4 regions of the Streptomyces sp. AM 4-1-1 genome follow, and region 3 is predicted to be linked to each of the others. Evidence: riboswitches for the same ligand, from Rfam matches in the RefSeq annotation. Region 3 holds a riboswitch; each other region holds the start of a gene.
What was found. Region 3 has a riboswitch for cyclic di-AMP ahead of PZB75_RS02140 (C40 family peptidase). Riboswitches for the same ligand answer to the same signal wherever they lie in the genome.
Positions count from the first base shown of each region.

Region 1 (7,389 bases), 6.0 Mb from region 3:
CACGGACGTCGAGGCGGCGCTCGGCCGCATCCGTGACACCTCCGTACCGGTCCTCAACATCGATCTGATCTACGGCATCGAAGGACAGACCGAGGACACCTGGCGCACCTCGCTGGACGCCGCACTGGTCTGGCGGCCGGAGGAGTTGTACCTCTACCCGCTGTACGTACGTCCGCTGACCGGTCTCGGCCGGCAGGGCGCGGGCGGCGCCGGTTCGACGGCGGACACCGACGCGGCCTGGGACCGGCAGCGGCTGCTTCTGTACCGCGCGGGCCGCGATCATCTCCTCGCCCACGGCTACGAGCAGGTGTCGATGCGGATGTTCCGCCGGATCGGCGCCCCGCAGGAGGGACCGGACGATCACGCCTGCCAGACCGACGGCATGATCGGTCTCGGCTGCGGCGCCCGCTCGTACACCTCCACGCTGCACTACTCCTTCGACTACGCGGTGGAGACGCGCGAGGTGCGCGGGATCATCGACGCCTACACCACCACCGAGGACTTCTCGCACGCCGAGGTGGGCCGTGTCGTCGACGGGGGCGAGGCGCGCAGACGCCACTTCCTGCAATCGGTCCTCCAGGCCCGGGGCCTGCCGGTGGCCGAGTACCGGGAGCGGTTCGGCGCGGCGCCCGCCGACGACTTCCCGGCCGAGCTGGAGCGTTTCGAGGCACGCGGCTGGCTCGACCCGTCCGCCCCGGCCTCCGGGCTGCTGCGGCTCTCGCCCGAAGGTCTGGCGCACTCCGACGCACTGGGCCCCGAGCTGTTCTCCCCCGCCGTACGGGCCGCGATGGCCACGTACGAGACGAAGTGAGCCCGCCGATGGACCTGACGATCCTCTACCGCGGCCCACTCGCGTCCTGCGACTACTCCTGTCCGTACTGCCCGTTCGCCAAGCGGCGTGACAGCCGGGAGCAACTGCGCGCCGACCGGGCCGCGCTGGAGCGGTTCACCGGGTGGGCCGCCGCGCAGACCGGCGACCGGCTGTCGGTTCTGTTCACACCGTGGGGTGAGGGACTGGTCCGGTCGTGGTACCGGCGCGCGATGGTCGATCTGGCGCGGCTGCCGCAGGTGCGCCGGGTGGCGATACAGACCAACCTCAGCGGCCGCACCGGCTGGCTGGCCGCGGCCGAGAACCCCGCCCGCGCGAAGATCGCCCTGTGGTGCACGTATCACCCGGATGAGACACCGTACGAGCGCTTCCTCGGCACATGCCGGGAACTGACCGCGCTCGGGGTGCGCCACAGCGTGGGTGTCGTGGGCCTCGACAGCCACCTCGGCGAGGCGAGGCGGCTGCGCGCCGCCCTTCCGGACGAGGTGTACCTCTGGGTCAACGCGGCCGAGGGGCACTCGTACACGGACGAGGAGGCGGAACGCTGGACGGCCCTCGATCCTCTCTTCCCGTACAGCCGCCACCCGCATCCGTCGGCGGGAGCGGCCTGCCGGACCGGTGAGTCGGTCGTCTCGGTGGACGGCGACGGCACGGTGCGCCGCTGCCACTTCGTCCGGACCGAGCTGGGCAATCTGTACGACGGCAGCTACCGGCGGGCGCTCGGCCCGCGTGCCTGCCCGCTCTCCGTCTGCGACTGCCACATCGGCTATGTGCATCTGGAGAGGCTGCCGCTGTACGACGTGTTCGCCGGCGGTGTACTGGAGCGCGTGCCCGCGACCGTTCCGCCCCGGCCTGCGCTGCCGGTGATCCGCGTGTGAGCGGAGAGCCAGGGGCGCTCTCGTCACCGATGCCGCCGGAACCCGGCCCACCGATGACGACGCGGCTCACAGCGGCAGCAGGTCCGGGCGCTTCGCCTCGACGTGGTCACCGGAGGACTCGCCGCGCAGTCGGCGCCCGATCCAGGGCACCAGGTGCTCGCGCGCCCAGTGGATGTCGTCGCGGCGGACCTCCAGCGTGCCGCGCTGCGCCTGCGGCGGCCACTCCTGGTCGGGGTCGGCCGGCACATCGAGGCCGAGGACCTGGGCGGCGCGAAGGGCGACCCGGGTGTGCCCCTCCGGCGACAGGTGGAGCCGGTCGGTGTCCCAGGCCCGCCGGTCCTGCACGGACCGCAGCGACCACAGATCGAGCACCGGGCAGTCGTAGCGGTCGGCGATGGACCGCACATGGGCGGTGTACGTGGCGACCTTGCCGCGCAGATGACGCAGCACGGGGACGCCACGGGTGTCGAAACCGGTGGTGACCAGGACGGTACCGACCGACCGGGTCAGCTCGGCGACCGCGCGTTCGAACCGCTCGGCCACGTCGTCGGGGTCGGTGCCGGGCCGGATGATGTCGTTGCCGCCCGCGCAGAAGCTCACCAGGTCGGGGGCGAGCTCCTTGGCGCGCGGTACCTGCTCCTCGACTATCTGGTCGAGGAGGCGTCCGCGTACGGCGAGATTGGCGTACCGGAAATCGCCGTGCCCGTCGCCGTCCGAACTCTCCGGCGGGCCGGAGGCCGGGAGTTGGTCCGCCAGCAGGACCGCGAAACGGTCCGCCCAGCCGACGAAGGAGCCGTCCGGGCCCGGATCTCCGACGCCTTCGGTGAAGCTGTCGCCAATCGCCGCGTACGACCCGATGACGCCACGCTGCCTGTTTCTCGAATCGTTTGCCACAAGGGCATATCTTGCACCGCCGAATGTGACCTACGCGACCGTAATACGGGGTTGACGGGGGGTGAGAAAGGCCACCCGGTCAGTTTTTGGTAAAGCCGGAATAAGCGAAGAGGGGCGAAGCGCCGTGGCGCTTCGCCCCTCTTCGCTCAGGTTCCGTTCACCGGGTCACCGGTCACGGGCTCCGGCCGGATCAGACGGAGACACCGTGGGAGCGCAGGTAGCCGAGCGGGTCGATGTCCGAGCCGTACTCCGGGCCGGTGCGGACCTCGAAGTGGAGGTGCGGTCCGGTGGCGTTGCCGGTGGCACCCGAGAGCCCGATCTGCTGGCCGACGCTCACGCTCTGGCCCGCGGAGACGGAGAGCGAGGACATGTGGCCGTACTGCGAGTAGTGGCCGTCGGCGTGCTTGATGACGACCTGGTTGCCGTAGGCGCCACCCCAGCCGGCCGTGACGACGGTGCCGGAGGCGATCGCCTTCACGCTCGTGCCGGAGGCGGCCGAGAAGTCGATCCCGGTGTGGCTGCCGCTGGACCAGCTGGAGCCGGAGGCCCGGTAGGACGTGGTCACGGGGGCGTTGACGGGGGCGATGTAACCGGTGGCGCTGCCCTGGTCGGCCGGCTTCGAGGTGCCGGTCCCGTTGGACGACGAGGAGGTCGACGAGGAGGTCGAGGCGGAGGTCGACGAGTTCGAGGCCGAGGTGCCCGCCGACGACGGCTTCTTCGCCGGAGAGGAGGACGGCTTCGAGGAGTGCGAGTGCGAGGGCGCCGAGTGGGTCTTCGATCCGGTGGACGCCGCGGACCCGGCCGACTTGGCACCGAGGGTCAGCTTCATGCCGGGGAAGATCAGGCTCGGGTTCTCGCCGACGACCTGGCGGTTGTCCTGGTACAGCTTCTGCCAGCCGCCCTTGACCTTGTGCTCGGCGGCGATCTTCGACAGATAGTCGCCGGAGACCACGGAGTAGGTCTTCGTCGAGGACTGCTTCTTCGCCACCGGGGCGACCGGGGCCGCGTGCGAGGCCGCGGCGGGCGTCGCGGTGGCGGGCGCGGCCTTCTCGGCGGCGTGCGCGCCGGTGGCGCCGATCAGCGGAAGCGCGATGACCGCGCCGCCGGTCCCCGCGGCGATGACGCCACGGGAGATGGGGCCGGTCTTGATACGACGGTGCTTACCCGTTGAGGGCATGGTGCGTTCCTCTCCGACGCCTGCGAGGTGAGCTGTCGGGTTCGGGCTGGAGATGCCCGGCCGCGTTGCTGCGCGACTTCACCCCGAGCCGTCCGGACTTCTCCGGACAGCGGCTTACCTGGGTCCCCCGCTCCTGCCACGTACGAGTAGATGGGAATTCCGGACGGCGGCAGGATTAGGCGGTCCGACCGGATTGAGGGTGACCGTAAGCGAGTGAGGACGACAGGAACAAGCCATCGGTTGCGTTCCGGAATCCGCACTTCTATTTCGTTACGGAAGCGCCGTCACACTCCGTGGATTACCGATCTTGAATTTCCGCGCGGCGCCCGGATTCCCCCTCGGCCCACCCGCCACACACCGTCACGGATATGATCCCGCTCACCCGCCCGAGGCTATTACTGCCGCAAATACCTCATGGCGCTTCAAATAACCCAATATGGACATGTCGCGATCATGAAGACAGCCGACCCCCGCGACTCGGACCGTGTGACCCCGGTCAATTCATCTCCAAATAGGGCGAAACGGCTCAGGGGCAGTGCGCGAACGGGTGCGGGAACGAGTCCAGGACGGCTCCGGCAAGACGACGGCCGCACCATGGCCGCCCGCCGGACCGGTGTCGTAGGGTCGCGGGCGGCCCCGCATCGACGAGCCCGCCCGAGCCGACATTCCAGGAGGCCCCTGTGACACAGCAGTCGCCGCAGATCCCGTCGGCGGAACCCCGACTGGCGGGTGTCCGCAATTTCCGTGACGTGGGTGGACTGCCGACAGCCGACGGGCGGAAGGTGCGGTACGGGCGTCTCTTCCGCAGCGGGCATCTGGCCGGTGCCACCGCCGACGACACGGCGTTCCTGAGCGGGCTCGGCCTGCACACGGTCTTCGACTTCCGCAACGCCGCGGATCAGCGGCTCGACGGTCATGACGTGGCGCTGCCCGGCGTACGGCATCTGAACATCCCGCTCTCCGACCCCGCCGACGGCGCCGAGTTCTGGCGGATGGTGCGCAGCGGCAGCCTCGAACAGCTGCGTTCGCTCCTGAGCGGTGGGAGGGCGGTGGACCGGATGACCGCCTCGTACCGCGAGATGATCCGCACCCGCACCACCGAGCACGGCCGCGTCCTGCGCACGCTGGCCGAGGACGGCGTGCCCGCGTTGCTGCACTGCGCGGCGGGCAAGGACCGGGCGGGGCTCTCGACAGCCGTCACACTGCTCGCCGTGGGTGTCGAGCGGGACGCGATCGAGACCGACTATCTGAAGTCCAACGACGCGCACCACCGCTACCGGGTGCGCCGCACCTCGGCGGCCGGGACGTCCGCCGAGGTGATGGAACTGCTCGGTCCGCTTCTCGACGCCCGCGCCGCGTACCTCTCCGCGGCCTTCGGCGCGATCGACGAGACGTGGGGCGGCACCGACCGTTATCTCTCCGAGGGGCTGAAGATCACTCCACGCATTCGTGAGCGGCTGCGCGAGCACCTTCTCGACGCGGCGTGACGACCGCCGCGCTCTTCCACCAGGGACGACGAGGCAGCCCCTACTGGTTGTGCATTCCCACGGTGAACAGCAGATAGATGAACCCCGCGATGACGTGTCCGGCCACCAGATAGGCGACCAGCCGGATGACGAGCCCGCGCGGCATCTTCCGCTCGATGGGGTCGTACTTCAGGGACTTCGGGGTGAGCGGGTCGTGCTCCTCGGACATGGCGGCCTTCTCTCTCGACGGCTGCGGCGACGGGGATGCCCGCCACGCTTCAGCGACTTCAGCGAGGATGTGCCCCGCTGCCGAGACACAGCTCGGCAGCGGGGCTCTGCAGCAGGGTGTGGACGAAGAGCAGTTCCGCACCACCGCGGTCGACCGCCGCGATCCGGTGCGGGGTCAGTGAGTCGAAGTGCGCACTGTCACCCGCGGTCAGATCGTGCACGGTGTCCCCGAGGATCACCCGGAGCGGCCCTTCCAGCACGTACAGCCACTCCTCACCGGGGTGGACACGCACCAGATCGCCCTGCGTCCCGTAGGGAACCCGGACGCGCAGCGCCTGCATCGCCCGTCCGGAACCACCGGCCTGCTGGTACGTCCAGCCGTCGGCCTCGGCCCTCTCCATCCGGCGGCCCCGGACGATCGCGTCACGTTCGGGGGGCATCTCACCGAGCAGTTCGGAGACCGTCGTACCGTAGATCCTGGCAAGCCCGAGCAGCATCGGAAGCGAGGGCTGCCGATGGCCCGTTTCGAGCCGGGAGAGATGGGCGGGTGAGAGCCCGGCCCACTGCGCCGCGGTCTCCAGGGTGAGACCACGGCCGCGGCGCAGATCGCGCAGGCGTGGCGCGATTCCGGGAAGCTCGTCGGCGGTCGCCGTGTCCGGAGGGTTCATGCCCCCATTGGGCCAGGAACTTTCCTCTCAGGCAAATTTCTTGCCCGAGAGGCAAACCCGGGAGGCGAATTCCGGAAGGACGAATCCCCGGGAGACGGGCCCCTTCCGCGCGCCTCCCTGTCCGCACCGGACGGACCGGTCAGCGGTTGGCGACCGCCTGCTTCACCAGTGTCCGGCCGAAGTCCCACATCAGGCCGCCACCACTGTGCGCGTCGTCCATCACAGCGGTGAACGCGGTGACGAACCTGTCCACCTCCGGCTCCCCGATGACCAGCGGCGGAATCAGCTTGATCACTTCCAGATGGTCCCCGGACACCTGGGTCAGGATGCGGTGCCGCTGGAGCAGCGGTACGACGACCATCTGCGCGAAGAGCCCCTTGCGGGCGGCCTGGAGCATGGCCCAGCGGCCGCGGAGCTTGAGCGAGGTGGGGCGGCCGAACTCGATGCCGATCATCAGTCCACGGCCCCGGACCTCGTGCAGCAGCTCATAGCGGTCGACGAGCGCGGCCAGCCGTTCGCGCAGCAGATCACCGGTCCGCCTGGCGTTGGCGACGGTCTCCTCGTCCTCCATCACGGCGAGCACCGCGAGCCCGGCCGCCATGGCCTGTGCGTTGGAGCCGAAGCTCGCGGAGTGGACCAGCACGCGGTCCATCGACGAGTAGACCTTCTTGAAGATCCAGTCCTTGCCGAGCGTCGCCCCGACCGGAACGTAGCCGCCGGAGAGCGCCTTGGCGACACAGATCAGGTCCGGTTCGACGCCCTCGTCGTGCTGGTACGCGTAGAAGTCGCCGGTCCTGCCGAGGCCGGTCTGCACCTCGTCGGCGATGAGCAACGCCTTGTGCCGGCGCAGCAGTTCCTGGGCGGCGAGCAGAAAGCCGGGCGGCGCCGCGTGCACGCCCTTGCCCTGGATCGGCTCGACGACCAGGGCCGCCACGTCACCGCGCGCCAACTCGCGCCGCAGCGCGTCCAGGTCACCGAGCGCGATCGCCGTGTCCGGCAGCAGCGGGGCGAAGCCGTCCCGGAACCCGTCCTCCCCGTTGACCGAGAGCGAGCCGGTCGTCAGGCCGTGGAAGGCGTGCTCGCAGTAGAGGATTCTGGGCTTTCCGGTGGCGTACCGGGCGAATTTCAGCGCGGTCTCGACGGCTTCCGTACCGCTGTTCCCGAAGAACACCCGGTCCAGATGCGGACTGTGGGTGAGCAGCCGTTCCGCCAGCAGTCCCGGCAGCGGCTGGCAGTCGAACCGGGTGAG
Region 1 covers NZ_CP119145.1:6,589,918-6,597,306, reverse strand. The annotation lists gene PZB75_RS27965 (STM4012 family radical SAM protein) at 1-811, shown strand, start outside; gene PZB75_RS27960 (STM4011 family radical SAM protein) at 820-1,707, shown strand; gene PZB75_RS27955 (SGNH/GDSL hydrolase family protein) at 1,774-2,601, opposite strand; gene PZB75_RS27950 (LysM peptidoglycan-binding domain-containing M23 family metallopeptidase) at 2,792-3,778, opposite strand; cyclic di-AMP (ydaO/yuaA leader) riboswitch at 3,781-3,957, opposite strand; gene PZB75_RS27945 (tyrosine-protein phosphatase) at 4,459-5,265, shown strand; gene PZB75_RS27940 (DUF6126 family protein) at 5,306-5,473, opposite strand; gene PZB75_RS27935 (XRE family transcriptional regulator) at 5,532-6,140, opposite strand; gene PZB75_RS27930 (aspartate aminotransferase family protein) at 6,280-7,389, opposite strand, start outside.
Region 1: linked by a shared signal. The riboswitch ahead of PZB75_RS27950 (LysM peptidoglycan-binding domain-containing M23 family metallopeptidase) and the one ahead of PZB75_RS02140 (C40 family peptidase) in region 3 are both predicted to bind cyclic di-AMP.

Region 2 (7,389 bases), 2.7 Mb from region 3:
ATTCGGTCCGGCGAATGGTCCATCGGTGAAAAGCTTCCGTCCCGCGCCCGGGTCGCCGAGGAGTATGGCGTCGGCCAGTCCGTCGCGCAGCGCGCCATGGAACGGCTGATCATCGAGGGGCTGCTCGAAGGCCGGGCCGGCTCCGGTACCTACGTCCGGCGGCCGCGCGAGCGTCTCCGCATGGTCAGGTCACGCCACCGGGAGCAGCGTGGTGGCAGCCCGTTCCGGGTCGACATGCGCGAGCACGGCCGCGCCGGCACCTGGGAATCGCACACCGTGGCCCGTGCGCCGGCGCCCGAGGGCATCGCCGAGCGGTTGTCGATCGCGCCCGGCGACCCCTGCGTCCACACGCGGTACGAGTTCCTGGCCGACGGTCAGCCGGTGCAGCTCTCCGAGAGCTGGGAACCGATGGCCGTCACCGACGGCACCCCCGTCATGCTGCCGGAAATGGGACCGCACGCCGGGGCGGGTGTCGTCGACCGGATGCGCTCCATCGGCGTCCTCATCGAGACGGCGGTGGAGGTGCCGCGCCCGGCCCGTGCGACCCAGGAACAGGCGAACCTCCTCGGCATCAGCGTCGGCGACCTGATCACGCACATCGAGCGCACCTACTACGACCGGGACGGGCGTCCGGTCGAGACCGCGGACATCACCGTCGCGGACGTCCGGTGGGAGATCGCGTACGAGATCGGCATCGAGCAGCCGGACGTCTGAGCCGGTTGTCACTTCTCCGTCCCGGCGTCCCTGAACTGCTTGCCGCGTTGCCTGTTGTGTCCGCATGTCTGCTGGCGTGACGTGGCCGACCTGCCTGGCGGGAGGGCGGGCGGCGTTCGCCGTGGCATCGCTGGGCGGGCCAACAGCCGTATCGCGCAAGCGGAAACGGGCGCCGCGCGAGGCCGGGCAACGCCGTGCGGGCAGGGACACGCCGTGGCTATGGTCATCGTGTGACCGCTACTTGGGAACCCACCGCGCCGGGTGTTCTGCGGCTGCCCTCGGGGCGGCTCGTCCGGGGGCGCGGCTTGCGCCGGCCGCTTCCGAAGGGGCCCGTGCCGTCCTTCGCGCTGTATCTGCTGGGCCGTGAACCGGCCCCCGTCGACTGGGATCACCGCTGGCTCCGCTGGCCCGACTTCCGGTTGCCGTCCGACCGGGTCGCGACCGCCGACGCGCTGCGCGAGGCATGGGAGCGGGCCGGGAGCGAGCGGGTCGAGGTCGCGTGCGGGGGCGGCCAGGGCCGGACCGGTACGGCCCTGGCCTGCATTGCCGTCCTGGACGGCGTACCCGCTGACGAGGCCGTCTCCTACGTACGGCAGCACTACGCGCCACGTGCCGTCGAGACCCCGTGGCAGCGGCGGTTCGTCGCACGCTTCGCGTAGCCGGGCGGGGCGGACGGCTCGGGACACGGGACCGTCGATCTCCTGTGGTGGCCGCAGGCGTTACTTGGCCGCTTCGGGTTCCGCGCTCGTGGTGGGTGTCTCCGGGGTCTCGGTGACCACGGCCGACGGACCGGCCGTCACCGTCATCGCCGCTGCCGTGGCGGCGGCGGTCTTCCGCTGATGCACCATGAGCCCGATGAAGCCCGCGAGGAACCCGCTGATCAGTCCTGATATCGCGTGGTTGAGCGCGTTGACCCCCGCGCCGCCCGGCATTCCGATGATCGCGTAGTTGACCACCGAGCTCATCACGGCCCCGAAGAGGCCTCCGATGACGCCGCTGATGATCGAGCCACGCACCGGGGACGGCGAAGTGGCGGTGGGGGCAGGGGCGGCAGGGGTGAGCGGTGCGGTCATCGTCGGAGGCCCTCCTGACAGGCTGCGATGAACGGGCCGGGGAGCGTGAGGGAACGACGAATCGCCCCCCGCGTGTCGTCTCCCACGGGCGGACCGCCGGGTGTGGCGGATGCACAGTCACCCTGGGACACGAACGCGCGGATGGCAACCTCTCGGCGTATTAGGTGCGTTGGTACGGTTGATGCCCGCAGGGAATAGTAAAGATGATCTTGTCCTCTTCGTTCCGCCATCCACGGAAGCTGTCATCCAGGGAAGCGGAGGGGCAGGGGGAGGGGAAAGGGCGGGCGAGGAGAGGGAAGTGCGCATGTGGTCAAGAGTCCGCCGCGCATGCCGTAGAGTTGTGTTTACCGACGCGGGGTGGAGCAGCTCGGTAGCTCGCTGGGCTCATAACCCAGAGGTCGCAGGTTCAAATCCTGTCCCCGCTACTGAAGATTCAGGCCCGGCACGCACAGCGTGCCGGGCCTGAATCGTTTTCGAGGTCGGGGCCGAGCGGTCCACCCCTTTGGCCGATGAGGAGTCGCCGTGCGGCGCGGCTCCGGCCAGCCTGGATGGAGCGCGGTACCGTCCGCAGCCGTGGGCGTACCGGGCAGGAGATCATTGGTGGGGAAGCGGAACCAGCGGTTCAACAGCCGTGTCGTGGGCCGGGGCAGCGGCAATCGTTCCCGCCGGTTCGTCCGCGCGCTGCCCACGCTGATGATCGCCGGTGGGCTGCTCTTCGACATCGCCGCCCCGCCCAGCTTCACGGCCGTGCCGCTCTTCGCGGCGGCCCCGCTGATCGCCGCCCCCTTCTTCTCGTTGACCAGCACGGTCCGTACCGGCATCGCCGCCGTCCTCTCCGTCGTCGGACTGCGCGTGGCCAGCGGCACGATGCTCCAGGTGGTGTCGTTCATCGAGCTGATCACCGTCATCACCGTCTCGGTGCTCGCCCTCCTCATCAACGGCGTCGTGCGGCGCAGCAACCAACAGCTGGCGTCGGCCCGGGTCATCGCGGAGACCGCGATGCGGGCGGTCCTCCCGACACCCGTCGACCGGATCGGCGGACTCCAGGTCGCGGCGCGGTACGAGGCGGCGCAGGCGGACGAGTTCGTCGGCGGTGACCTGTACGCGGTGGCGGACACCCCGTACGGCGTGCGGCTGGTGGTCGGGGACGTACGGGGGAAGGGACTCGACGCGGTCGAGGCGGTGGCCGTCCTCATCGGGGCGTTCCGGGAGGCGGCCGAGCAGGAGGGTTCGTTGGAGGGCGTGGCCGAGCGCCTGGAGCGTGCGCTGGCGCGTGGCGGGACGCGACGGAGCGGGCTGGACACCATGGAGGGGTTCGTGACCGCCGTGCTGGGCGAGATCCCGCCCGGCTCGGGGCTGGTGCGGATCGTCAACCGTGGCCACCCCGAACCGCTGCTGCTGCACGCGGACGGTGATCTGGACGTGCTGGACCCGACCGTGCCCGCGCTGCCGCTCGGCATGAACCTCGGGGTGTGGCCGGACCGGGTCGACGAGTGGGTGCTGCCCGCCGGTTCGACGCTGCTCCTCTTCACCGACGGGCTCACCGAGGCACGCGACGCACGCGGCGTCTTCTACGATCCGGCGGCCCGGCTGCGCGGCCGGATCTTCCCGGGGCCGGAGGAGTTGCTGTCCGCGCTTACCGACGACGTACGACTGCACACGGGTGGCGAGTCGACGGATGACATGGCGCTGCTGGCGGTCGGCCGGCCCGCCGAGGGGCAGCCGGAGCGGCGAAGGACAGTGCGGATCGTGGGGTTGGGTGACGGGTGACGGGTGACGGGTGACGGGTGACGTGGTGAGGGGACTGAGGGGGAGGGCGGGGGCGTGTGGTCGGGGTGCCGCCGGACCTGGTACGGAGGGAACGGGACGTGCCGGGCCCGTACGGAGGAACGGGACGCGCCGAATCCGTACCGGGCCCGTGGCGTGGCGCGTGCAGGAGAGGTGCCACTGTACGTAACCGGGGGGCGTCCCTCCGCATAACATTTGACGCAACGTCAGGAACCGGGTAATGACTGACGTGCGATCAACTCGTCCCGTTGTGCCCGCTTCCGTACGGATAAGTTCGGGCCGTGGACGCGAATGATCAACCTGGACGGCTTGGAATCGGAGCCGTCTGTCTATTAACGTTCGATAACGCAGCGCGGTTGTTCCAGTCGTCGCAAGAGGCGACACCGTGCGCGTGCGCCGAATTCCGCAAGGGAACCGGGGAACCACTCATTGGGGTGAATCGGACATCTGTGTCTCGTGAGAGGCGCGGGCGCCCGTAGGAGACCTTCCTGCTCCGAACCCGTCAGCTAACCCGGTAGGCGAGAAGGAAGGAAAGGAGTGCGCCCCCGTGGCGTCCAACAAGCCTGCCCCCGAAGCCCCCGCTCCATTCGCCACTCAGACCCTCGGAGACGAGGACAGGGCTTGGGAGGAGTGGAATCCCACAGAGGATTCCGTCCGTCCCCTACGCGGCAGGCACCGCGTCGCCAAGCAGCGCAACGCTCTTGCCCGCAGCTCCACCGTTCTCGGTGTCGGCGTCATCGCGGCGGTCGGCGCGGGTGGCATGGCCACCGCGCAGGGCAAGCCGCCGGTATCGATCTCCCTGCCCGATTCCATCGCCGACAATCTCCCGTCCGCCGCGTCGATCCCCGTCGTGGGCGCGCTCTTCTCCGGTGACCAGGACGACGCGTCCACCACCGCGCTGTCCGCCGCGCCGCTCACCACCGCCGGTATCACCTACGCCGACGCCGAACAGGGCACCACCGACGCGGGTGAGGCCCTGCGGACCCGCATCCTCCAGCAGGCCGAGCAGCAGCAGGACACGGCCGACGCCGAGGCCAAGGCCGTGGCGGAGAAGGCAGCCGCGGAGAAGGCCGCCGCCGAGGCGAAGAACAAGCACGACGCGGCCGAGGCCAAGGTCGCGGCCAAGAAGAAGGCGGCGGCGGAGGCCGAGAAGCTGGCCAAGCTCGCCGCCAGTTACGCCATCCCCACCTCCTCGTACACGATCACCGCGACCTTCGGTCAGTCCGGTTCGCTGTGGTCGTCCGGTCATCACACCGGTCTTGACTTCGCGGCGCCGGCCGGCACCCCGGTCAAGGCCGTGCACAGCGGCACGGTGAAGTCGGCGGGCTGGGCGCGCGCGTACGGCTACCGCACGGTCCTCGAACTCGATGACGGTACGGAGATCTGGTACTGCCACCAGTCGACGATGGGCGTCAGCGCGGGCCAGCGCGTCACGACGGGCGAGACCATCGGACGTGTCGGGTCCACGGGCAATGTGACGGCCGCGCACCTCCACCTGGAGGTCCACACCCCGGGCGGCGCGGGCATCGACCCCATGCCGTGGCTGCGCGGCAAGGGCCTGACCATCTGACCGGGCGTCGGGACGTCGTGGCGTGGGACCTCACCAACTGACCGGGCCTCGGGAGGTCAGGGTGTGCGGCCTCATCACCTGACCGGGCGTCGGGACATCGTGGCGTGGGGCCTCGGCCTCCGCCCGGTTCTCGGCGCCCGTCGGCCTGCCCACGGAGTTGTTCGGCTCGCTCCCGGAGTTGTTCCCGTCCGGTTCTCGGTTCTGGGTTCCGGGTTCTCGCCAGGCTCTCGGTTCCGCCCGTTCCGCACCGTGTGGCCCGGGGGCGCGGAGCAAGCAGTGTGCGGCAGCGGATGGGTAGCGGGGAACGGGCTGCGGCGGCGCGGTGGGCCGGGAGGTGGTGTGCCGTGCGCGGGGGAGAGGGCCGGCCGGGCGCGACAGGGGCGGCCCGGAATAGTCAGCGGCGCGGAATTCGTTGATCCACTCATGACTTCTCTCCGCAAGCTCGGCTCCTCCGACCTGCAGGTCTTCCCGCTCGCCCTCGGCGGCAACGTCTTCGGCTGGACCGCCGACGAGGCGCAGTCGTTCGCCGTCCTCGACGCGTACACCGCAGTGGGCGGAAACTTCGTCGACACCGCCGACGTGTACTCCGCCTGGGCACCCGGCAACGAGGGCGGTGAGTCGGAGACCGTCATCGGCAAGTGGCTGGCCGCCCGTGGCAACCGCTCCGACGTCGTCATCGCCACCAAGGTCGGCGCCCACGCCTCGTACAAGGGGCTCTCCGCCGGCACCATCAAGGCGGGAGCCGAGGCTTCGCTGCGGCGGCTCGGCACCGACCACATCGACCTCTACTACACGCACTTCGACGACGAGACGGTCCCGGTCGAGGAGATCATCACCGCCCTCGACCAGTTGGTGAAGGACGGCAAGGTCCGCGCGATCGCCGCCTCCAACCTCAGCCCCGAGCGGCTTCAGGCGTCCCTGGACTTCTCGGAGCGCGAGGGCCTGGCCCGCTATGTGGCGCTCCAGCCGCACTACAACCTGGTTTCCCGCGACACCTACGAGGGCGCCCTCCAGGACACGGCCGCGCGCGGCGGGCTCGCCGCCGTGCCGTACTCGGCCCTGGCCTCCGGCTTCCTCACCGGCAAGTACCGTCCCGGCACCACGGTCGACAGCGCCCGTGCCGACAAGGCGGGCCAGTACCTGGAGACGGACTGTGGACAGAAGGTCCTCGTGGCGCTCGACCGGATCGCCCGGACGCATGACGCCGAGGTCGCGACCGTGGCACTGGCGTGGCTCGCGGCCCGGCCGACCGTGGCCGCGCCGATCGCCTCCGCCCGCACGGTGGAGCAGCTGCCCGCTCTCGTGGCGGTGGCGGACCTCAAGCTCACCGAGCAGGAGCTGACCGAACTCACCGACGCGTCGGCCTGACGGCTGGGGAATCACCCGGGGGACGGGCCGGTTCAGCGGTACGGGTTGTACGGGCCCTGCGGGCCGTATGGGCCGTACGGATGTGGGCCCGGGTGGTACGAGCCGTACGGGACGTGGGGGCCTGCGTACGGCTGATGGGGCGGCGCGGCGGGTGTGGGCGGGGGGCGGAACCGGCCCATCGTGCGCGCCGCGTGCGTCAACGCGGGCGCCGCCACCTCCCTGCGCTGCCACAGGTGGTGCAGCAGTTCCCGCTCGCGTGCGGCGAAGTCGGGGCCCGCCACGTCATGGCGGGCCCTTCGGCGCAGGAACGCCAAGGACGTCGCGAACGACTCGTACTCGGCGACGGCCCGCGCGGCCGACTTGCCGAGCGCTCTGGCCTGCGCCTTGGCGTGGGCGCTCAGCTGGGCGCTGATCTGTGTACGCGGCCAACCGCCGGGCGGCTGGGGCGCGGGTACGGGCGCGCGGGCGGGGGCGTACCCGTTTCCGTACGCGGGGTGTGCGCTTCCGTACGGGAGGTGCGCGTTTCCGTACGGGGCGTATGGGCTCACGTGCGGGAGGTGCGCGTTTCCGTACGGGGAGTACGTGCCCCCTCCGTGAGGCGGGTGCGCGCCGCCGTAGTGGTGGCGGGCCACATCACGGGCCAGTCCGCGTGCCCGCATCGACGAGAGCGCGAACGGTTCGGCCGGGGTGAGCCAGCCGGCCGCCGCGTAGGCGGTCAGTTCTTCGGCGAGGGTGCGCAGTTCGCGCTGGCGCGACCAGATCACCAGCCAGGTCAGGAGGCCGAAGACCGGGACCATGAATGCCCCGTACACGGCGTAGAAGCCGTACTCGCCGAAGGACGCCGAACCGTTCCACAGGGCGTGCATGCCCATGGCG
Region 2 covers NZ_CP119145.1:3,226,145-3,233,533, reverse strand. The annotation lists gene PZB75_RS13760 (GntR family transcriptional regulator) at 1-714, shown strand, start outside; gene PZB75_RS13755 (protein-tyrosine phosphatase family protein) at 945-1,373, shown strand; gene PZB75_RS13750 (hypothetical protein) at 1,434-1,787, opposite strand; tRNA gene PZB75_RS13745 (tRNA-Met) at 2,139-2,212, shown strand; gene PZB75_RS13740 (PP2C family protein-serine/threonine phosphatase) at 2,388-3,557, shown strand; cyclic di-AMP (ydaO/yuaA leader) riboswitch at 3,960-4,111, shown strand; gene PZB75_RS13735 (M23 family metallopeptidase) at 4,123-5,145, shown strand; gene PZB75_RS13730 (aldo/keto reductase) at 5,569-6,513, shown strand; gene PZB75_RS13725 (PrsW family intramembrane metalloprotease) at 6,546-7,389, opposite strand, start outside.
Region 2: linked by a shared signal. The riboswitch ahead of PZB75_RS13735 (M23 family metallopeptidase) and the one ahead of PZB75_RS02140 (C40 family peptidase) in region 3 are both predicted to bind cyclic di-AMP.

Region 3 (7,389 bases):
ACCGTACGGGTGCCACACGTGTGCCCGGTCCAGAGCGCGCAGAGCGGCGGGTGAAAGGGGCTCAGGCATTGGGCGCGAGATCCGTCCCCGCACCACGACGGCGTACCGCGACGAGGTCGGTCCGAGCCGCCGGAACACCGACCGGGACGTCGACCGGAGCGTCCGGAACCGCCTCGGCCGGGGGCCCGGCCGAGGCGGCCTCGGAGGCGTCACCACAAGGAGCGCAGCCACCGCCCGTATGACCGCCACAGCCCTCGGCCGCCCGCGCGCGGTGTCCGGGGAGCGTCGTCGTGTCCGAGCCCTCCACCTCGAACCCCGCGTCCGTGATCATGTCCAGGTCCGCCTGTCCGGCCTGGCCCTCACTGGTGAGGTAGTCGCCCAGGAAGATCGAGTTGACCAGGTGCAGCGCGAGCGGCTGCATCGAGCGCAGATGCACCTCGCGCCCGCCCGCGAGCCGTACCTCCACGTCCGGGCAGACGAACCGCACCATCGCCAGGACGCGCAGGCAGCGCTGCGGCGAAAGGTTCCACTCCTTGGCGAGCGGTGTCCCCTCGAACGGGATGAGGAAGTTCACCGGCACCGAGTCCGGGTCCAGCTCGCGCAGCGCGAAGACCACGTCGACCAGGTCCTCGTCGCTCTCGCCCATGCCCGCGATCAGACCCGAACAGGCCGACAGACCGGCGGCCTGGGCCTGATGGACGGTGTCCACCCGGTCCGCGTACGTGTGCGTCGTCGTGATGTCCCCGTACGTCCCCTCGGACGTGTTGAGGTTGTGGTTGTACGCGTCGGCGCCCGCCGACCGCAGCCGCTCGGCCTGCCCCTCGGAGAGCAGCCCGAGGCAGGCGCACACCTCGACGTCCTGGTTCTGCTCCTTGATCGCCCCGATGGTCCGCGACACCCGGTCCACGTCCCGGTCCGTCGGCCCCCGGCCGCTCGCGACCAGGCAGACCCGCTTCGCGCCGCCGGCCACCCCGGCCGCCGCCGCCTTCGACGCCTCCTCCGGCTTCAGCCAGGTGTACTTGAGGATGTCCGCCTTGGAGCCGAGCCGCTGCGAGCAGTACGAGCAGTCCTCGGGGCAGAGCCCCGACTTCAGGTTGACGAGATAGTTCAGCTTCACCCGCCGCCCGAACCACTGACGACGTACCTTCCCGGCCGCGGCCACCACTTCGAGGAGATCGTCGTCGGAGGTCGCCAGCACGGCGAGCGCTTCTTCGCGGGTCGGCAGTTCGCGCCGCAATCCCTTGTCCACCAGCGTCTTCAGCAGGTCCATGGCCATGATCCTGGCGCACGGTGACGCCCGTGGCCAAGGAGGAACCGGACAACAGAGCCGAGAGACGGTGTGTGTATTGCCACACCGTGCCCGGTCAGCGGCCCGGCTAGGCTCTGTGAGCTGCCTACAAAAGGGACCGTTCATGCCCGCCGCCCCGTTCGACTGGATCGACGACGAGGCGCGCCGCCGCGCGGACGCCGGCCTCGTCCGTACGCTGCGTCCCAGACCGGCCGAGCCCGTGCTGCTCGATCTCGCGAGCAACGACTATCTGGGCCTCGCCCGGCACCCCGAGGTGACCGCCGCGGCGGCCGACGCCGCACACCGCTGGGGGGCGGGCGCCACCGGTTCACGGCTGGTCACCGGCAGCACCGGCCTGCACGCCGAACTCGAACGCGAACTGGCCGCGTTCTGCGGCTTCGAGGCCGCCCTGGTGCTGTCGTCCGGCTACGCCGCCAACCTCGCCGCCCTCACCGCGCTCACCGGACGCGACTCACTGATCGTCTCCGACGCCGGCAACCACGCCTCGATCGTGGACGGTTGCCGGCTGTCACGGGCCGAGACCGTCGTCGTCCCGCACGCCGACCCGGACGCCGTGCGCAAGGTCCTGCGTGGCCACCGAGGACGCGCCCTGGCCGTCTCCGACTCCGTCTTCTCGGTCGACGGCGACGCGGCCCCGCTGTCCCGGCTGGCCGACGCCTGCCGGGCGGAGGGTGCCGCACTGCTCGTCGACGATGCGCACGGCCTGGGAGTTCTCGGTGCGGGCGGGCGGGGGGCGCTCGATGCCGCCGGGCTCGCGGGCGGGGACGGGACCGTGGCGACACTCACCCTCTCCAAGTCCCTGGGCAGCCAGGGCGGCGCGGTCCTCGGGCCCGCCCGGGTCGTGGAGCAACTGGTCAACACCGCCCGGACGTTCATCTTCGACACCGGCCTGGCCCCGGCCGCGGCCGGAGCCGCCCTGGCGAGCCTGCGACTGCTGCGCCGCGAACCCGCCAGGGCCGCCGGGGCCCGCTCGGTCGCCACAGCGCTGTACGAGCGGTTGACCGCGGCCGGGCTGACCGCTGTCCGGCCCGACGCGGCCGTCGTCTCCGTCCGCGCTCCCTCGGCCGCCGCCGCGGTGCGCTGGGCGGCGGACTGCCGTGCGGCCGGGATCGCCGTGGGCTGCTTCCGCCCGCCGTCGGTGCCGGACGGTGTGTCGCGGCTGCGACTGACCGCGCGGGCCGATCTGACGGAACCGGAGATCGCGACCGCGGTGGCCACGGTCGTGGCGACGGCTCCGGTCAGCTGACCGGTCCGCCGCGCAGGACGGAGACGAAGGACGACCAGGCGGTCGCCGAGAACCGCAGCGGTGGCCGGGCCACGTCCTTGGAGTCCCGGACCGCGAGCCGTTCCCCGGCCAGGGCCGCGGTCTCCACACAGTTGTTCATTCCGGTGCTGCGGCTGCTGCGCCGCCACCGTACGGCGTGCGGTGACTCGTACGGGTCCGAGCGGTCGGACATCAGGCCCCCTCGGGCAGTCTGGACGTCTGAGCGCCGCGGCTGATCGCGGCGATGAGGTCCATCGAGTGCTCGGGCGACAGCGCGCGCGCCTGCATGGTGCGGAAGGCCGAGCCGTACGCCTCAAGGTCTTCTTTCCGCTCCAGATAGAGGCTACTCGTCAAGTGATCGAGAACGACCACATCCAGATCAGAAATGTTCGGAAAGGAAAAGATGACGAAAGGGCCGGTGAGACCGACGTACCCACCGATGCTGAAAGGAAGTAACTGAAGTCTCACATGCGGTAGCTCAGCCACCCTGGCGAGATGGTCGAGCTGTTCCCGCATCACCTCGCGTCCGCCGACCTCGCGTCGCAGCACCGCCTCGTCGAGCACCGCGCTCAGCCGCAGCGGGGGATCGGCACGCAGCACTCCTTGCCGTGCCAGCCGCACCTCTACCAGCGAGTCGAGCTGACGCGCGGGCAGCCCGTCCAGCGCGGAGCGGGTCACGGCGCGCGCGTAGTCCGCGGTCTGGAGCAGTCCGGGCACCACCGATGTCTCCAGGGTGCGGGCGGTCCTGGCCTGCGACTCCAGGCTGATGAAGTCCCGGTACTGCGGCGGGATCAGGCCCCGGTAGGCGTGCCACCAGCCGCTGCCGCCCCCGCCCGCCGAACCCGCGAGCACTTCGAGCAGCGCCCGCAGCCGCGCGTCACCCACCTCGTACGCGTCGAGCAGCCGCGAGATGTCGTCGGGCCGCACCCCACTGGTGCCGGTCTCGATCCGGCTCACCTTCGACTGGTGCCAGCCGAGCAGCCGCGCGGCCTCCCGGCTCGTCAGACCGGACCTGTTGCGCAGCGCGCGCAGCTCCTCCCCGAGTTTGCGGCGGCGTACCGCGGGGCCGTGCTGCATGACTCCTCCTCCCGCTCGGTCGAAGGCATCAGTGTGCCGCCCGAATACGTTCGTCCGGGGCAGAGTTCACCGCTTCGAGCGACAGATATATGCATATCTTGGTGGATCGTCGTCACAGACGGCAGCATCAGTGGCAATCTGACGCGAAGCGGAATCCAGGCCGATCGCGGGTCGGCCTGGGAGGGAAAGGGACGGCGCGCCATGGCGGACCATCAAGAAGCAACCGTCACCCTGCCGAGCGATCCGGCCTCGGTCCCGAGGGCCCGGACATACGTGGCCGACACGCTCACCGACTGGGGTCTGCCACGCGACACGGAGATCGCCGACACCATCCGGCTGATCGTCTCCGAACTCGCGACCAACGCCGTCCAGCACACCGCCGGCCGATCGCCCGCCTTCACGGTCGACCTCCGGCTGGAGCGGGACGAACAGCTCCACCTCGGCGTCACGGACAGCGACCCGCGCCGGCCCCGCCGACTGCCCGCCGCCGTGCGGCAGGACAACGGGCGGGGCATGGTGATCATCCGCACTCTGACGAAGGAGTGGGGCGGCCGGCTGACCATCACCCCGACCGCCGACGGCGGCAAGACCGTGTGGGTCGCCCTGCCGTGGCTGCCGCACGCGCGGCACTGAACGCGAACGCCGGACCGGCCGCTGCGGCCCCGGGACCCGCGGCGCCTTCGGACCCCGAGCGGCCCCGGGGCCGCGGCCGGAGCCGCCGCGCGGCCCCGGCCACCCGCTCGGACGGAACAGGAGAGAGTGGCGGCCCGGTCAGCGGACCCTTCCGTACCAGACCCCCTTCGACCAGATCTTCTCCAGCCTGACCACCGCGCCGGTCTTGGGGGAGTGCCAGATCTTTCCGTTCCCGGCGTAGATCCCCACGTGGTAGACACCGCGCCCGGAGTGGAAGAAGACCAGGTCGCCGCGTTGCCGCTGGGAGGCCGAGACGTGGCGGGTCTTGTTGTACTGCTGCTGGGCGGTGCGTGGGAGCTTCTTGCCCGCCTTCTTGAACGAGTAGAGCGTCAGACCGGAGCAGTCGAAGCGGTGGGGGCCCGCCGCACCGTACCCGTAGGGCGATCCCTTCTTCGACGCGGCGATGCCGAGCGCCTTCGTCGAATGGGTGGCGGCCTGTGCCTCGGACACCAAGCCCGGTGCCAGCAGGGTGCCGCACGTGGCGGCGAGAGTGAGAACGGAGGCCGTACCGGCCCGCGCGATCAGAGACGGGACATGAACCTGCGCAGTCATGCGCAACCCTTCGTCAGCCGCCTGTGAAGGATGACCTGTCGGGTTCGGGCTGGCGAAGTTGCCCGGCCGCGGTCTGCGGCTTCACCCCGAGGGCCGATCGATCTCTCGTCGGCCCGTTGTGCTCGGGTCCTCCACTCCTGCCGATCCACTTCTGTCGACCAGGCATCCGGACGGCGGCAGGACTCGGCGTCCGCCCGGACCGCCCCGCCGCGGTGGCGGGGGCTTGTCGTCCCAGGGATCTTTACCCATCGACTGCCGTTTTTCCGAGCTGAAAGGGCGTTATGTGAGGCTCATCACGACTGATCCGTTCGGGTGGACAAAGGGTGTTCGAGATCCCGGTCACACCGCACGACCGGCGGCGCACCAGCGGTGGAGCAGGCCGTTCCGGTCGTCGTCCATCCCGGGTACGCAAGTCGGGCGACCCCTCCCCCAGGAGGGTGCCTACGCCGAACGAGGGAGGAACACCGCACGTCACACAGGCGTGTCGCAGCCGACGGCCGGTCAACTCGCGGGGCCGGGGGGCAAGGTGATCCGACCGCCTCTTCGCTCCCCTGCGGCGCCGGCATCTCGGTGAGCATCGCGCGCACCCGTACCAACTCCCGCGCCTCGATCTCCAGACCCGACGGCCGCCCCTGTACCGGTCCGTCGAACGAGGGGCTGCTGGAGGAGAGCGCGGGCGCCCGGCAGGACGTGCCGACGCTCGGCAGGGCGTGCCGACGCCCGGGTGCGCCCGCCGCGAGCAGGGCGCTCGTGGTCCTGGCCTCCGCCGCTGACCCGCAACGACTCGAAGAGGGTGAGGCGGGCGCCGAGGGGCGGGTGAGCAGATCCGTGGCGTCGGCCGGCGGTGGCGTCCGCTCCGGGCGAACGCCGCCGCTTCGGTATCGCCGCCGAACGCCGCGGACGCCGCGACTGTCATGACTGGCACCGGACCGGCCGTGTCGCGAGCGGTGACCGCTCAGCGGGACACGGGTCTCCGGTTATTGATTAGGTAAAGAAGTACCCCCATGGCCTGTCCTCAGGGGCCTCACAGACGACACGATCCGCAGGAGGTCCTATCAGCCGCGCCGTCATCGGCGGCGCAACGACCATGGGGAGGATCGACTTGAGGCGCACAGGAGTGCTCGGCTCGGCCGGCACACTCATCGCCGGCACGCTCATAGTGGGCGCGACAGCAGCGCCGGCGGCCACCGCGGACGGCCGTCATCACGGCGGTTCCGAGGCGTACGGCGTCGAAGTGGCCGCCGCGCGCGCGGCCAGGGCCGGGATCGACTGGACGGACTGCCCGGCCGACTGGGCGCTGGCGAAGCCGATCCAGTGCGGCTGGGTGTCCGTACCGGTGGACTACGCCAAGCCCGACGGCAAGCAGATCCGGATCGCCGTCGACCGGCATGTCAGCACCGGCACCAAGCGGGAGCGCCAAGGCGCCCTGGTCTACAACCCGGGCGGCCCCGGCGGCTCGGGGATGGCCTTCCCCCGGCGCGTCACCACCAAGAACCCGCTCTGGGCGAACACCTCGAAGGCGTACGACTTCGTGGGCTTCGACCCCCGCGGCGTCGGCCACTCCGCTCCGATCTCCTGTGTCGACCCGCAGGAGTTCGTCAAGGCGCCGAAGGCGGACCCGGTTCCGGGCAGTGAGGCCGACAAGCGTGCCCAGCGCAAGCTCGCCGCCGAGTACGCGGACGGCTGCGCCGAACGGAGCGGCGCCGTGCTGCCGCACATGACGACGCCCGACACCGCCCGTGACCTGGACGTCATCCGCGCGGCGCTGGGTGAGAAGAAGCTCAACTACCTGGGCGTCTCCTACGGCACCTACCTCGGCGCCGTCTACGGGACGTTGTTCCCGTCGCACGTGCGCCGCATGGTCGTCGACAGCGTGGTGAACCCGGCGAGGGAGAACATCTGGTACGAGGCCAATCTCAACCAGGACATCGCCTTCCAGTCACGCTGGAACGACTGGAAGGCGTGGGTGGCGAAGAACGACGCTGCCTTCCACATCGGCGACACCCCGGAGAAGGTCGAGCGGGCCTGGCTGACGCTCCGCGCGGCGGCCAAGAAGAATCCGATCGGCGGGGTCGTCGGACCCGCCGAGCTCATCGGCTTCTTCCAGAGCGCTCCGTACTACGACTCCAGCTGGGCCCCCGTCGCCCGGACCTGGAGCGACTACCTGGGCGGTGACACCCAGGCGCTGATCGACGCCGCCGCCCCCGACATGACGGACATCAAGGGCAACATCTCCGCGGAGAACGGCAACGCCGTCTACACGGCGGTCGAGTGCGCCGACGCCAAGTGGCCCACCAGCTGGCGCAAGTGGGACCGCGACAACACCCGGCTGCACCGCGACAACCCCTTCATGACCTGGGCCAACGCCTGGATGAACCTGCCCTGCGCCACCTGGCCGGCCAAGCAGCGGACACCACTGAACGTCAAGACCGGCAAGGGCCTGCCGTCCGTGCTGATCGTGCAGTCCACGCGGGACGCCGCCACCCCGTACAAG
Region 3 covers NZ_CP119145.1:562,188-569,576, reverse strand. The annotation lists gene PZB75_RS02170 (adenosylmethionine--8-amino-7-oxononanoate transaminase) at 1-69, opposite strand, end outside; gene bioB (biotin synthase BioB) at 62-1,270, opposite strand; gene PZB75_RS02160 (8-amino-7-oxononanoate synthase) at 1,413-2,555, shown strand; gene PZB75_RS02155 (DUF397 domain-containing protein) at 2,548-2,766, opposite strand; gene PZB75_RS02150 (helix-turn-helix transcriptional regulator) at 2,766-3,650, opposite strand; gene PZB75_RS02145 (ATP-binding protein) at 3,852-4,283, shown strand; gene PZB75_RS02140 (C40 family peptidase) at 4,422-4,895, opposite strand; cyclic di-AMP (ydaO/yuaA leader) riboswitch at 4,899-5,070, opposite strand; gene PZB75_RS02135 (alpha/beta hydrolase) at 5,998-7,389, shown strand, end outside.

Region 4 (7,389 bases), 2.0 Mb from region 3:
CCTACTCGATCAGCCAGGCTGGCGTGTCACCGTTCGATGTCTTCCGCCAGTTTGCAAGCGATCCCGTCCAGGATGTCGTGCTCGCTGACGACCACCTCTCGGGCGCCCGTCCGCTTCATCACCTCCAGGAGGATCAACGCCCCCGAGGTGATCACGTCGACCCGGCCCGGGTGCATCGCGGGGATGGCGGTGCGTTCGGCGTGGGTGGAGGTGAGCAGGCGGCCGGTGATGTCCTGGACCTGTTCGAAGGTGACCCGGGAGTGGTGGATCGCGGCCGGGTCGTACTCCGCCAGGTCCAGCGCGATGGCGGCGACCGTCGTCACCGTCCCGGCCAGGCCGACCAGGGTGGCCGTCCCGGTGAGCGGGACGGTCTCCTCCGCGAGGTCCAGGGCGGCTTCGACGTCCGCGCGGATCGCGGTGACCTGGCCGAGCGTCGGCGGGTCCGAGACCGTGCCCTCGTGGACCAGGTGGCGCTCCGTCATCCGTACGCAGCCGATGTCCACGGACCGGGCCGCCGTCACCCGGTCGTCGCCGACCACGAACTCCGTGGAGCCGCCGCCGATGTCCACCACCAGGTACGGCTTCGCCAGGTCGTCGCGGCCGGTCAGCTCCTTGGTGGCGCCGATGAAGGAGAACTCCGCCTCCTGGTCACCGCTGATCACCTCGGGCTCGACGCCCAGGATGTCCACGACGCCCCGGACGAACTCGTCCCGGTTCTCCGCGTCGCGCGAGGCGGAGGTGGCGACGAAACGAATCCTCTCCGCGCCGTGCTCCTTGATCACCTCGGCGTACTCACGGCAGGCGGCGAAGGTCCGCTCCAGCGCCTCCGGTGCGAGCCGGCCGGTGCGGTCCACGCCCTGTCCGAGACGGACGATGTGCATCCGGCGGTCCAGGTCGGTCAGTTCCCCGGTCGCCGGGTCCGCGTCGGCGACGAGGAGGCGGATCGAGTTCGTACCGCAGTCGATGGCGGCGACCCTGGTCATGCCGACGCCTCCGGCTCGCAGGGGGCCACACAGGGGCCCTTGCGCCACCACTCGGGCAGCATCGCGACGGCCTCGTCACCCAGCGGGTTCACACCCGGTCCGGCGGCCAGCGAGTGGCCGACCAGGACGTGCAGGCACTTCACCCGGTCCGGCATGCCGCCCGCGCTGGGGAAGCCCTCCAGGACCTCGATGGCGTCGCGGCGGGCGAGGTAGTCCTCGTGGGCCGCGCGGTAGGCGGCGGCCAGCTCGGGGTCCGACCGGAGACGTTCCGTCATCTCCTTCATCACCCCGTTCGCCTCCAGCGTGCCGATCGCGGACGCGGCGCGCGGGCACGTCAGGTAGTACGTCGTGGGGAACGGCGTGCCGTCCTCCAGCCGCGGCGACGTCTCGACCACGTCCGGATTGCCGCAGGGACAGCGGTGCGCGATGGCGCGCAGCCCGCGCGGCGGGCGGCCGAGCTGCTGCCGGAACGCGGCGATGTCCGCGTCGGTGGGCGCGGTGGATTCGGTCTGGGGAGGGGGCGTGTCCATGCCTGCCTTGGATCTGTTCGGAGTGCTCGGGGTCGGTTGATCGGTGCTCGTTGACCGGGTGGGAGAACGTTGATCACCGATCGGGTGAGAAGGGGGGTCAGTCGCGGTCCGCGGAGTCGACGCCGTCCCAGAGGTTCGAGTGCCACGGCCGGTCGTCCGTGTCCGACTCACCGGTGCGCTCCTTGACCGCGTCGGGGTCGATCACCGTGTAACCGGTCTCGCCGGGCAGGACGTAGTGCAGGTGCTCACGGGCCAGCCGCCGCACGTACGCGTTGTCCTGGAGCCGTGCCTTCTCGTCACGCAGCTCCTCGGTGCGCTCGGCCGCCTGCTGCGCCAGCCGCTCCTGGTCGGCGATCTCGTCGCGCTGGGAGACGTACTGCCGCATCGGGTACGCGAGCGCGACCACGAGGGAGCAGACGATCAGCGCGAGGAACGCGGCCCGGCCGGTGAGGCGGGAGCGGCGGTCCTGACGGCGGCTCTGGGACCGGTAGACGCGGGCGGCGGTCTGCTCGCCGAGCAGTCGCAGCCGGGTCGCGGTGGAGAACCGGTCCCGGTCCTTCGCGGCCATGTCACACGCCTCCCCGTTACGCACATCCGTCCCCGCACACGGTACGGGACCGAGTGCGGGGACGGACGGAGGCATGGACCTTCGGCGGCCACCGGGTGGTGCGCCGGGCGCGCGCGGAGCGGTGCGCGAAGCGACCGCACGGCGGTTGCCGAGGCGTCCGGGGGAAGCTGTCAGCCCTCGGAGCGGAACCTCGGGAAGGCCGAGCGGCCCGCGTACACCGCGGCGTCGTCGAGGATCTCCTCGATGCGCAGCAGCTGGTTGTACTTGGCGACGCGCTCGGAGCGGGCCGGGGCGCCGGTCTTGATCTGGCCGCAGTTGGTGGCGACGGCGAGGTCGGCGATGGTGACGTCCTCGGTCTCACCGGAGCGGTGCGACATCATGCACTTGAAGCCGTTGCGCTGGGCCAGCTCGACGGCGTCCAGGGTCTCGGTCAGCGAACCGATCTGGTTGACCTTCACGAGCAGGGCGTTCGCGGAGTTCTCCTCGATGCCGCGGGACAGGCGCTCCGGATTGGTGACGAAGAGGTCGTCGCCGACGATCTGGATCTTGCTGCCCAGCTTCTCGGTGAGGACGTTCCAGCCGGCCCAGTCGTCCTCGAACAGCGGGTCCTCGATGGAGACCAGCGGGTACGCGGCGACGAGCTCCTCGTAGTACTCGGTCATCTCGGCGGCCGAGCGGGACTTGCCCTCGAACTCGTACGAGCCGTCCTTGTAGAACTCGGAGGCGGCGACGTCGAGGGCGAGCGCGATGTCCTTGCCCGGGGCGTAGCCGGCTTCCTTGATGGCCTCAAGGATGAGGTCGAGGGCGGCGCGGTTGGACTCCAGGTTCGGGGCGAAGCCGCCCTCGTCGCCGAGGCCGGTGGCCAGGCCCTTGCGCTTCAGCACGGACTTCAGCGTGTGGTAGACCTCGGCGCCCCAGCGCAGGGCCTCGGAGAAGGACTCCGCGCCGATCGGGGCGATCATGAACTCCTGGATGTCCACGTTGGAGTCGGCGTGCGACCCACCGTTGAGGATGTTCATCATCGGCACGGGCAGCAGGTGCGCGTTCGGGCCGCCGAGGTAGCGGAAGAGCGGCAGGTCGGACGCCTCGGAGGCGGCGTGGGCCACGGCCAGCGAGACGCCGAGGATGGCGTTGGCGCCGAGCGAGCCCTTGTTCTCGGTGGCGTCCAGGTCGAACATCGCCTGGTCGATCAGCCGCTGCTCGGTGGCGTCGTAACCGACGAGCTCCGGGCCGATCTGCTCGATCACGGCGAGGACGGCCTTCTCGACGCCCTTGCCCTGGTAGCGGTTGGGGTCGCCGTCACGAAGCTCAATGGCCTCGAACGCGCCGGTGGAGGCGCCGGACGGAACGGCAGCACGTCCCGTGCTGCCGTCGTCGAGGCCGACCTCGACCTCGACCGTGGGGTTGCCCCGGGAGTCGAGGATTTCCCTGGCTACGACGACGTCGATGGACGGCACGAGGCATCTCCTTCTGGGATATGACGCTGTTGGCGCAGGACCGCTTCAGGTCTTGCGCCAAGAGCCTAACCGGCCGGGCCCCGGCAATCGGCCGACCGCCCGTCCGCTGGGACGAAAAAGGGGCTGAAGGGCCGTGAAGCGGGACAAAAAGCCCAATACTTACCGGTCGGTAACTACATCAGTTGAACGGTACGGGGCACGGGTGAGCGGGTTCGGGTACGAGGTGTGGCGCGCGGTCCCGATCGGCGGCGAGCAGCGTCGGCCCCGAGGTCCGGCCCGGGACGGGATCGGCCGAGGACCAGCCGCCCGCCCGGAAGCGAAGACCCCGGCCCGGCACGCATGGGGGTGCGCACCGGGCCGGGGAAGGCTCCGGGAGGAGAGTGATCCTGTGCCGCCGCCGTCACCACAGGAGGTGGAGCCGCGTCGCCGTGCCGCTTACTTCAGGTGGAGCTGCTGGCCCGGGTAGATCAGGTCGGCGTCGTTGACGATGTCCTTGTTCAGCTCGAACAGGTGCTGCCAGCCGCCCTTGACGTGGTGCGACTTGGCGATCTTGCCGAGGGTGTCACCGGCCTTGACCTGGTACTCGCCGTCACCCTTCTCGACGGCCTTGGGGGCCTTCGAGGTCTTGGCGGGGGCCTGGCCACGGTCCGAACGGGAGGCGGCGGGGGCCTCGGTGCGCTCGGGCTGGGCCTGCCGCTGCGGGCGGGTGTTCTGCTGCGACTGGCTGCTCTGCTGCCGCTGGTCGTTGTTCTTCTTCGCGGAGCTGGAGCCGGAGCCGGTGTTGACACCCGGGTCGACGCCGTCGTTGCTCAGGTTGCCCGCGCCGGCACAGGCCCAGGCACCGGGGCCCTGCATGGCGAGAAGCTTCTCGGCGGTGGCGATCTGCTGGGACTTGGTGGCCAGGTCGGCCCGGGGGGCGTACTGCGTGCCACCGGCGGCGGCCCAGCTGGACTGGGAGAACTGGAGGCCACCGTAGTAGCCGTTGCCCGTGTTGATGGACCAGTTGCCGCCGGACTCGCACTTGGCGACGGCGTCCCAGGTGCCGACGGAGGCGGCGGAGGCGCCGGTCGCGCCCATCAGCGGAACGGCGACGGCGGCACCGGCGACGCCGGCGAGCGTGGCGACACGGACGACCTTGGACGGGCGGCGGTGCTTGCCCTTGCTGTTAAGCAGCATGGAACTGTCTCCTCACCGACGCCTACGAGGTGAGCTGTCGGGTTCGGGCTGATGAGTCGCCCGGCCGCGAGTCATGACTCGCGGCTTCACCCCAAGCCGGTCCTGAGCGTCTCCTGTCGAGACGATCGGGCCCGGCGCCTACCTGGGTCCCCCGCTCCTGCCTACGGCGCTTTACGCGTCTGTTCCCTTCGACCGACGGCAGGATTCGGCGTGACGATCGACGGGGCCCGCGGTGCGAGCGGTTCCGACCGTAAACACAGGCAACCCCGACACACAACGACGGACATACGGGACATAAACCCCTTACTTGCACCTGCGGATGCACTGTTTCCGCAGGTGGGAGGGGATGCGCATGGGCATGTCGATCACAACACGCCAGATGATGCGAAGAGACCCATGTCTCACTTACACATAAGCGGACATAGGCCTCTCAAACGGCCTACTTTTGGGGGCGTTTCAGCCGTCGAACAGCCGTCGATCAGCTGCCGCCACCGGGCCGTCAGCTCGCTTCCGGCTCCAGATCGAGGCTCTGGCCGGGCAGGATCAGATCCGGATCGGCGCCGATCGTGTCCTTGTTGGCCTCGTAGACCGAAGTCCAGCCGCCGGGCACCTTCTGTGCATCAGCAATGGCCCAGAGGTTGTCGCCCGGGCGGACGGTGTAGTCCTCCGCCTTGGCCACGGCCTCGCCGTCGCGGGCCTCGCCCTCGCCCCTGGAGGCGTGCCGGCCGGAGTCACGGTCGGTGACCTCGTCCGAGGTGCGGGCGGGGTCGCTCTCGGCCGGGTCGAGGGGACCGCGGTGCTTCCCGCCCGCTTCCCCGGAGGCGTCGGGCGCGCCGGACGGGTCCGTCGTCCCGCCGGTCACCCCGCCAGTCGTTCCGTCGGTCGCCCCGTCAGCGGACGGCGTGGTGGCCGAGGCCGCCCCGGACGGGTCGGAGGAACCCGGACCGGCGGACGCGCCCGTACCGGCGCCGGGAGTACCAGAGGCACTGGGGGCGTCGGGGGCGTCGGAGTCGACACCCGTACCCGCGTCATCGGCCGACGACGAACCGCCACCGGCCCGGCCGGCGCCCGGCTCGGCGGTCTTGGTCGCGCCCGGGGACGGCGCGTTCCCCGGATCGACACCCGGCGCCGCGCCGCCCTTGGTCAGCTTGGCGATCGGCGCGCAGCTGGGCCACGCCTGCGGGCCCTTGGCGTCCAGCACCTTCTCGGCCACGGATATCTGCTGCGAGCGGCTGGCGAGGTCGGCGCGGGGGGCGTAGGCGCGGCCGCCGTACGACTCCCAGGTCTCCTGCGAGAACTGGAGCCCGCCGTAGTACCCGTTGCCGAGGTCGGCGCTCCACATGCCGCCGCTCTCGCACTCGGCCACCCGGTCCCAGGTCGTCGCGTCCGCCGCGTGCGCGCCCGCCGCGCCGAGCAGCGGGATCGCGATGGCCGATCCCGTCACCCCCGCCGCGACGACGATGGCGGGTGCCTGGCGAGGGCGGCGGTGTCTGCCGTTCGCGGAGCCCATGCGGTTGCCTTCCGTGTGACTGATGTCCGACAGATGCTGATGTCCGACGATGCTGATGTCCGACTGATGTCCGACTGACGTTTCGGTCGAGACCCGGCCGCCGTACGACGCACGCCATGAGACGCGTGTCATACGACTGACGAGTCGAACGGTGAACGTAGCGGGAGTCGAACGTCTGTCACAAGTCGATGCAGCACAGATCACGTCAACGTCACAGAGTTGACGCTGCGTCACCTTCGGCGGTGTGTCGCTCGGGGGTGAACTGCACCGGAAGCGTACGAAGTCCACGCATGATGAGCCCGCCACGCCAGCGCAAATCGGCGGGTTCCACCGCAAGTCGCAGGTCCGGAAGGCGTGTCAGCAGCGTGGCGAGCGCGGTCTGTCCCTCCAGCCGGGCGAGCGGTGCTCCCAGGCAGTAGTGGATGCCGTGCCCGTATCCGAGGTGCTGATTGTCACGCCGCGCGAGGTCGAGCGTGTCGGCGTCGTCGAAACGCGCCGGGTCCCGGTCGGCGGCCGCCAGCACCACCAGGACCGGGTCACCGGCCTCGACACGCTGTCCGCCGAGGGTCAGCGGTTCGGTGGCGTACCGCCAGGTCGCCAGCTCCACCGGTCCGTCGTACCGCAGCAGCTCCTCGACACCGGTCTCCAGGAGCTGGGTCTCCCCCGCGGCCAGGGAGCGTTGCAGCCGCTCGCGCTGCCCGGGGTGGCGCAGCAGCGCGTACACGCCGTTGCCGATGAGGTTCACGGTCGTTTCGAACCCCGCGAAGAGAAGGATGAAGGCCATCGCGGTGACCTCGTTCTCGGTGAGGTGCTCGCCGTGGTCACTGGCCCGGATCAGACCGGAGATCAGATCGTCGTCCCCGCCCTCGTCGCCCAGGTCCTCCCGCTTGCGGTGGATCAGTTCGGCGAGATAGCCGCGCATCTTCTTGACCGACCGGGCCACTCCTCCTCGCGGCCCGCCACCGTGGCGGATCATCATGCCTGCCCAGTCCCGGAAGTCGTCCTGGTCCTCCGAGGGCACACCGAGCAGATCGCAGATCGCGTAGATGGGGAGGGGGAAGGCGAAGTCGTGAATGAGGTCCGCCTCTCCCTCCGACCCGAACCCGTCGATGAGCCGGTCCGTCAGCTCCCGCACCCGGGGCGCGAACTCCGCGACCCGGCGCGG
Region 4 covers NZ_CP119145.1:2,604,585-2,611,973, forward strand. The annotation lists gene PZB75_RS10955 (Ppx/GppA phosphatase family protein) at 27-983, opposite strand; gene PZB75_RS10960 (DUF501 domain-containing protein) at 980-1,513, opposite strand; gene PZB75_RS10965 (septum formation initiator family protein) at 1,611-2,081, opposite strand; gene eno (phosphopyruvate hydratase) at 2,252-3,538, opposite strand; gene PZB75_RS10975 (transglycosylase family protein) at 3,974-4,714, opposite strand; cyclic di-AMP (ydaO/yuaA leader) riboswitch at 4,719-4,893, opposite strand; gene PZB75_RS10980 (transglycosylase family protein) at 5,214-6,224, opposite strand; gene PZB75_RS10985 (cytochrome P450) at 6,436-7,389, opposite strand, start outside.
Region 4: linked by a shared signal. The riboswitch ahead of PZB75_RS10975 (transglycosylase family protein) and the one ahead of PZB75_RS02140 (C40 family peptidase) in region 3 are both predicted to bind cyclic di-AMP.